Regions from separate parts of the Planctobacterium sp. R6 genome, predicted to be linked through region 2. Evidence: predicted binding sites of a transcription regulator. Region 2 holds the regulator's gene; each other region holds the start of a gene.
The links. Region 2 encodes sigma-54, which starts transcription at its own class of promoters, with help from an activator protein. Its sites were predicted from a motif close to GTTGGCACGNNNNTNGNNT; they were not measured.
Positions count from the first base shown of each region.

Region 1: the regulator sigma-54 is predicted to act here: its motif matches at 968-986, upstream of AC0J20_RS02390 (Lcl C-terminal domain-containing protein).
Region 3: the regulator sigma-54 is predicted to act here: its motif matches at 1,109-1,127, upstream of flhA (flagellar biosynthesis protein FlhA).

Region 1 is NZ_JBVTQY010000002.1:131,875-134,150, forward strand. It holds gene AC0J20_RS02380 (hypothetical protein) at 1-256, shown strand, start outside; gene AC0J20_RS02385 (GNAT family N-acetyltransferase) at 373-867, shown strand; gene AC0J20_RS02390 (Lcl C-terminal domain-containing protein) at 1,071-2,276, shown strand, end outside.
Region 2 is NZ_JBVTQY010000022.1:25,591-27,866, forward strand. It holds gene lptB (LPS export ABC transporter ATP-binding protein) at 1-116, shown strand, start outside; gene AC0J20_RS14270 (RNA polymerase factor sigma-54) at 188-1,681, shown strand; gene hpf (ribosome hibernation promoting factor) at 1,709-1,996, shown strand; gene ptsN (PTS IIA-like nitrogen regulatory protein PtsN) at 2,013-2,276, shown strand, end outside.
Region 3 is NZ_JBVTQY010000001.1:229,027-231,302, reverse strand. It holds gene flhA (flagellar biosynthesis protein FlhA) at 1-1,071, opposite strand, end outside; gene flhB (flagellar biosynthesis protein FlhB) at 1,177-2,276, opposite strand, start outside.

The sequences.
Region 1 (2,276 bases), on a different contig from region 2:
CAAAGGGATATTACTGGCAGCGGGAAGTTTAGGGCTTGTGGTCTGCCTTTTTGTGTTGATTGCGTCTGCGTTATCACTGTTTAAAACCAGTAAATTGATCCTGCTTGCCTGTACACTCATTTCATTGATCCTTTTCCATGAAGGTCTGGCCAGCAATGTTCAAGCCCGCATTAAGCGCTTAGCCAGGTTTCACCTTCGGGAAATTTGGCAATCTTTGCAGGCCTGGCGCGCTAACTGGTGTGCCATTAAGGCCTGAGTCGACTGGGTTACGGCAAGACGCTGGTTTCAGATTACTCATTAGTGACTCAGAGACCAGCAAATGGCGTTGTTGTTCAGTAACCGTTTGAATTTCAAGATGTAGGCTGTCTTTTGGTGCCATTGCCTGAACCTCACTCTCTCACTTTTAAAGCATTTTCCCCGGAATATTGCCAGCAACTTCGGTCCTGGTTTACAACACCTGAGCAAATTATATTCTGGAGTGGCTACAAGTTTGGTCATCCTGCAACCCTCAATGAATTTGCAAACCAGTTAAAGCTGGTATCTATTCCTGCCTATGCCATGCTGTCAGCAGACGGACAGTTGATCGGTTTTGGTCAAATGATGTTTGATAATGGCCGTTGTCACCTGGTGCGGGTAGCCGTCAGTCCGGCTTTTCGGGGACAAGGGTATGGCAAAATGCTGTTAAATTGTTTGTATTTGCAAGGCCAGAAACTACACCAACCGCGTTACTTTTCGTTGTTCGTGAACAAAAAGAATGCAAGCGCCATAAAGCTTTATGTAAAAGCCGGATTTCAGGCCACCAGATACCATGGCGTGTTGCCCAACGACAATAGCTGGTACATGGAAAAACCGGTGTTGCAAAAGTAAACGAACTTAAAGCCACACCCGTTGAGGGTGGTTGTATAAATACAAGCTGAATGGTCAAGTTGTTATTGCGGTTGTTCAAAAAAATCTATTTTTGTGACAAATTTGCAGGATATTTGCATAACGAGTTTACGCTAAGGGTAATTGCTGTATTTTTGACGCAGTAATTACTTCATTTTATGACTAACAGATTAAAGAGTATCGAAATGGATCTAAGACATTGGTTGCTGGTTTCCCTGACTACATCATTGCTTGCCTGCGGTGGTGATAGTTCAGACGAGGATGTTGACAGCGTTACAATCCTGGTTTCAGCAGGGTCAACCGTTAATGAGCAAAGTGAAGTTACGTTAAGTGGCCGTACTACATTGGACAATGTCAGTAGTTACAGTTGGTCGGTGAGCGACAGTGATTATACCCTGGAGCATGAGGATTCAGCTTCAGTGGCTGCCACGTTAACGACGCCTGAAGTCAGAACAAGTAGCGAGCAAGTCACGCTGACGCTTTCTGCGACGTCTGAAGAAGGCGGTACCATAAGTGGCACCTTTACCCTCACCGTTGAACCCGTCAATATTGCACCAACGGCTGACGTTGCCATTTCCCAGGACAACCGTTTTGACGAAAATACCTATGGTGGCGCGCTTGCAGTGACCTTTACCGGTAGTGGTGCAGATGAAGATCCTATTGATGCAGAAAGCCCAATCAGTGCTTACAGTTGGCAGCAAGTATCGGGAACTGATGTACTTACTGGCCTCGACGTGTCAGGCAGTAGTCTCACTATAACTACACCGGCCTTGGCAGCGTCAGAAACACTGGGGTTTGAATTTACGGTAACAGACAATGAAGGAGGCACTTTTACTGAACCTTTCGAAATAGTGGTTCTGGATGTGACTCAAACCCATCCAATTGCCGAAGCGGGTGAGGCCATTACGATCATGGAAGGTGAGCGATTTTTATTGGCGGGTTCAGCAACGTCACTGAGCGACGATGCAACGCCGTTTTTGTTTGAATGGACAAATAATTCCAGTGATCTGGCCGAATTCGCGGATGCGTCGGATGCAACCACTTATGCGGATGCCCCGGCCGTCACAGAAGATACAGATATAACTATCGACCTGCGAGTCGTGGATCAATTTAATAATGAAGACAATGATCAGGTGGTAGTGACAGTACGTGAAATGCCCGCCACCTATGTGAATGATACCGGAGTGGTGGTCAATGTTTCCAATACCGGTCTTATCAACGGTTCCAGTCACAGCTTCCCTGGTCAGGATGCCGATATTGGCCGTGACCGCATGCATGAATCTGATGTGTTGGAAAAGGCCGGAGCAGGAGATGAAGGCTTTGATTTTACGAAACTGGACGAATTTGGTGATGAAATTGACGCCACCGAAACCGACTGGAGTTGTGTCAGA
Region 2 (2,276 bases):
GCGAACAGGCCTATATTGTCAGTCATGGACAGGTCATTGCCGAAGGCGAACCCGAAACAGTTTTAGCAAATCAGCAAGTAAGAGATGTATACCTGGGTGAGCAATTCAGGCTATAGTAACACTAACAACAATCTAAAGATTGGGGCACAGTAACCCTGAGCTCTGGAGTCGGAAAAAACCATTTTTAATGAAGCCGTCTTTACAACTAAAATTTAGCCAACAGCTAACAATGACCCCTCAATTGCAGCAAGCAATTCGTCTGCTGCAACTGTCAACGCTTGACCTGCAACAAGAAATTCAGGATGCGTTAGACGCCAATCCATTGCTGGAAGTGGATGAAAATACCGAAGCCGGTAGCGATGAAGCGTTGGAATTACTCAAAGAACCCAAAACGGCTGAGTTGAATGGCGCCGACAGCGACAACGAATTCAGTGGTTCAGACGGCATTGACTCAAGTGATGCGCTGGAAAAGAACGACTTACCCGATGAGCTTCCGATAGACAGCACCTGGGATGAATACTACAGCGCGTCATCAGCACCCGCCTCGTCAGGTGGTGTAGGCCCGGATGACGACCAGGTGTATCAGGGTGAAACCAGTGAATCCATACAGGATCACCTGCTCTGGCAATTACACCTGACCCCGTTCAGCGAAACCGATGAAGCCATTGCTTTGGCCATCATAGATTCTATTGATGAATCCGGTTATCTCACCGTTTCGGTTGAGGAAATCCTCGAAAGCCTCGATGATGAAGAAATTGAAATCGACGAAGTGGAATGTGTCAGAAAACGCATTCAACACTTCGACCCCTTAGGTTCAGGCTCAATCACACCACAAGAGTGCTTGCTGGTGCAGTTGGGGCAATTCCCCAAAGACACTCCCTGGTTACAGGAAGCAAAATCACTGCTGTGTGACTTTTCCGATCTGTTAATGGCAAAAGATTTTCGTACCTTGATCAGAAAATCTAAATTGCGTGAAGAACAGCTCAAAGAAGTATTAAAGTTACTGCAAACCCTGAATCCGCATCCGGGCAGTACCTTAAATACCAAAGAACCAGATTATGTGATCCCCGATGTCTCGGTCATGAAAAAATCCGGACGCTGGATTGTCGAACTCAACCCCGATTCCGTGCCAAAGCTCAATATCAATCAGCAATATGCCGCCATGAGCCGGGGCAGCAGAAATAGTGCCGACGGGCAGTTTATTCGCTCGCATATGCAGGAAGCGAAGTGGTTTATCAAGAGTATCGAAAGCCGTAACGACACCCTACTCAAAGTGGCCAATTGTATTGTCCAGCAACAGCACGGCTTTTTCGAGCACGGGCCGGAAATGATGAAGCCCATGGTGCTTAACGACGTGGCTGAAATGGTGGATATGCACGAATCTACGATTTCCCGTGTGACCACACAGAAGTACATGCACACCCCGAGAGGTATCTTTGAGCTGAAGTATTTCTTCTCCAGCCATGTGGCCACAGAAAATGGTGGGGAATGCTCCTCTACCGCCATCAGGGCATTGATTAAAAAACTGGTGGCCGCTGAGAATCAGGCCAAGCCACTCAGTGATAGCAAAATTGCGCAATTGTTAGCCGATCAGGGCATTATGGTAGCCCGGCGAACCATTGCAAAATACCGGGAATCGCTCTCGATTCCTCCATCTAACCAACGTAAGAGTCTGTTATAGACTTCCCTACAAGAAGGACGACCAATTATGCAAATAAACTTATCAGGTCATCACGTCGAAATCACCGATTCTCTTCGCGATTATGTCGATACAAAATTCACTAAACTGGAACGACATTTTGATCACATAAACAATGTATATGTCATCTTAAACGTTGAAAAACTCAATCAAAAAGCAGAAGCAACCATGCACCTCGACGGTGGAGAAGTTTTTGCGACATCCGAGCACAAAGACATGTACGCTGCCATTGACTCTCTCATCGACAAGCTCGACAGGCAGGTTATTAAGCATAAAGAAAAGCTCAAGAGTCATTAGAGGAGTCTAAACGAGGATGGAAATCAAAGACATCCTTTCATCGGACTGCACGCGCTGTGCAGTCCCCATTACCAGCAAAAAACGCGCTCTGCAAATCATCAGTGTTGTTGCCAGTGAAAAACTCAGCGAACTCAATGAAGAAGACGTTCTGAACAGTCTTCTGTGCCGGGAAAAAATGGGCAGTACCGGGATCGGCAACGGCATCGCCATACCACATGGTCGTGTTGAAGGTCTGAGTAGTCCCCTGGCTATTGTACTCACCTGCTCGCCTGGTATAGAA
Region 3 (2,276 bases), on a different contig from region 2:
GCCTAACTCTTTAATCTCTGAAGGCTGCGGAGTTGAATCTTTTTTCTTCTCAACCACCGCAGGTTGCTCAGCTTCTTTTTTGGCACGATATTGCTGATAGTAAGCATAGCCACCGATAATGGCACTGAAGCCTAAAAACGCCAGATGCGGCATACCAGGAACAATACCCATAACAAACAAAATACCAGCAGTAACATACATGGCTTGTGGATTTGCCAGCTGATTTGTTAACTCGCTGCCCATCTCCTGGGTGTCATTCTCCCGCGTCACAATTATGGCGGTTGCAACAGACAGTAACAGGCTCGGAATTTGCGCTACCAGGCCATCACCAATAGTCAGCAGGGTGTATATCTCAATTGCATCACCGAATCCCAGGTCATGCTGGATCATGCCGATAAACAAGCCCCCAACAATATTGATCAGCATGATAAACAAACCGGCGACGGCGTCACCTTTTACAAACTTTGAAGCACCGTCCATCGACCCGTAAAAGTCCGCTTCAGCGGTGATTTCTTCCCGGCGTTTACGCGCTTCATCAGAATCTATGTAACCTGCATTTAAGTCTGCATCAATGGCCATTTGCTTACCTGGCATAGCATCTAAGGTAAAGCGAGCACTTACTTCAGATATACGTCCTGCACCCGCGGTAACCACTTTAAAGTTGATGATCAGTAAGATGGCAAACACCACAATACCCACTGCAAAGTTACCGCCAATTACCACTTCACCAAAGGCCTGGATCACCTTACCGGCGGCATCACCACCTTCGTGACCTTCCAGTAATACCACCCGTGTTGACGCAATGTTAAGGGCCAGCCGCAATACTGTGGCGATTAACAGTACCAGCGGGAAAATCCCGAAATCTACCGGGCGCTGAGTAAACACACACACCAGGATGACGATCAGCGACAAGGCAATGTTAAAGCTAAACAGGACATCCAGCAGAAATGCCGGCATAGGTAAAATGACCATCCCCATGATGGCTAAAAGCACCATAGGCGTCCCCAGCCCGGAGGTAATTTCTTTTAATTTGTTTTGGTCTATGCGATTGAAATAAGTGGCTACTGACATATCTGCATGTTAATTATTTGACACAACTGCGGATATTCAGCAATAACCAGGCCAACACCGTAATTTGGACAGACTATCCCCTTTAAGAAGGTAAGAATGGTGCTATTAGTGCCTGAGTTCCGGTGGAATTGGCAGATCCTTAGCTAATGGTTTAGGGCGATGACCACGGCCCGATTTAAACCGTTTTAGCTGATAAACATAGGCCAACACCTGCGCGACAGCCTGAAACAACTTTTCGGGAATTTCTTCATCAATTTCCGTGGTGTAATATATGGCCCGGGTTAACGCAGGAGAGGCCAGCAAGGGAACGCCATTACCTTCTGCGATTTTACGAATATGCATCGCCAGTTCATCTGCCCCTTTGGCTACGACATAAGGCGCTCTGTTGCCTTCCTGATCATATTTAAGTGCCACAGAATAATGAGTCGGGTTGGTGACCACCACATCCGCTTTGGGCACTTCCTGCATCATACGCCTGGCGGCCGCCTGATACTGTAATCGCCGGATGCGACCTTTAACCTGCGGATCCCCCTCTGCATTTTTACGCTCGTCTTTGACTTCCTGTTTACTCATTTTCATTTGTTCATTGTGGGTATAACTCTGATACGGCACGTCAAAGGCCGCAATAGGGATCAGGGCACAACAAATGATAATAAAGGTCCAGCCAATTAAATCCAGGGCGTGAAACAGGCTATTGGGAAACAATTCCTGATCCAGGTGCAAGGCTTCTTCCATATAGTAAGCCAGCATCACATAAGTCACGGCTGCTACTATGCCAAATTTGGCAATCGCTTTGAGTAGCTCGACCAACCCATTGACCCCAAACATGCGCTTTAAGCCATTGATAGGACTCAGGTTTGAGGCGCGAAAAGAAGCGGTATACCAGGTAAAATTGAACCCACCCAGAGCAATACTGCCATAAACACCCGCAGCGCTGACTATCAGCAAAAAGGTCAGGATGGGTACCGCGATTACGTCCAGTGCCCAATCAAGAGAATTGAGCATATGGGTGTAGTCATAGGCTTCATCGTGACTCAGATCAAAAAAGCGATGCATAATACCCAGCAACGCCCGACCAATGCCTTCAGCCAGAAAAAATAAGGTAACAGCACTAAAAATCAGCACCAGTACGGTAGATAACTCGCGGCTGCGAGCCAACTGACCTTTTTTACGGGAGTCTTCGAGGCGTTTTGCCGTGGGTTCTT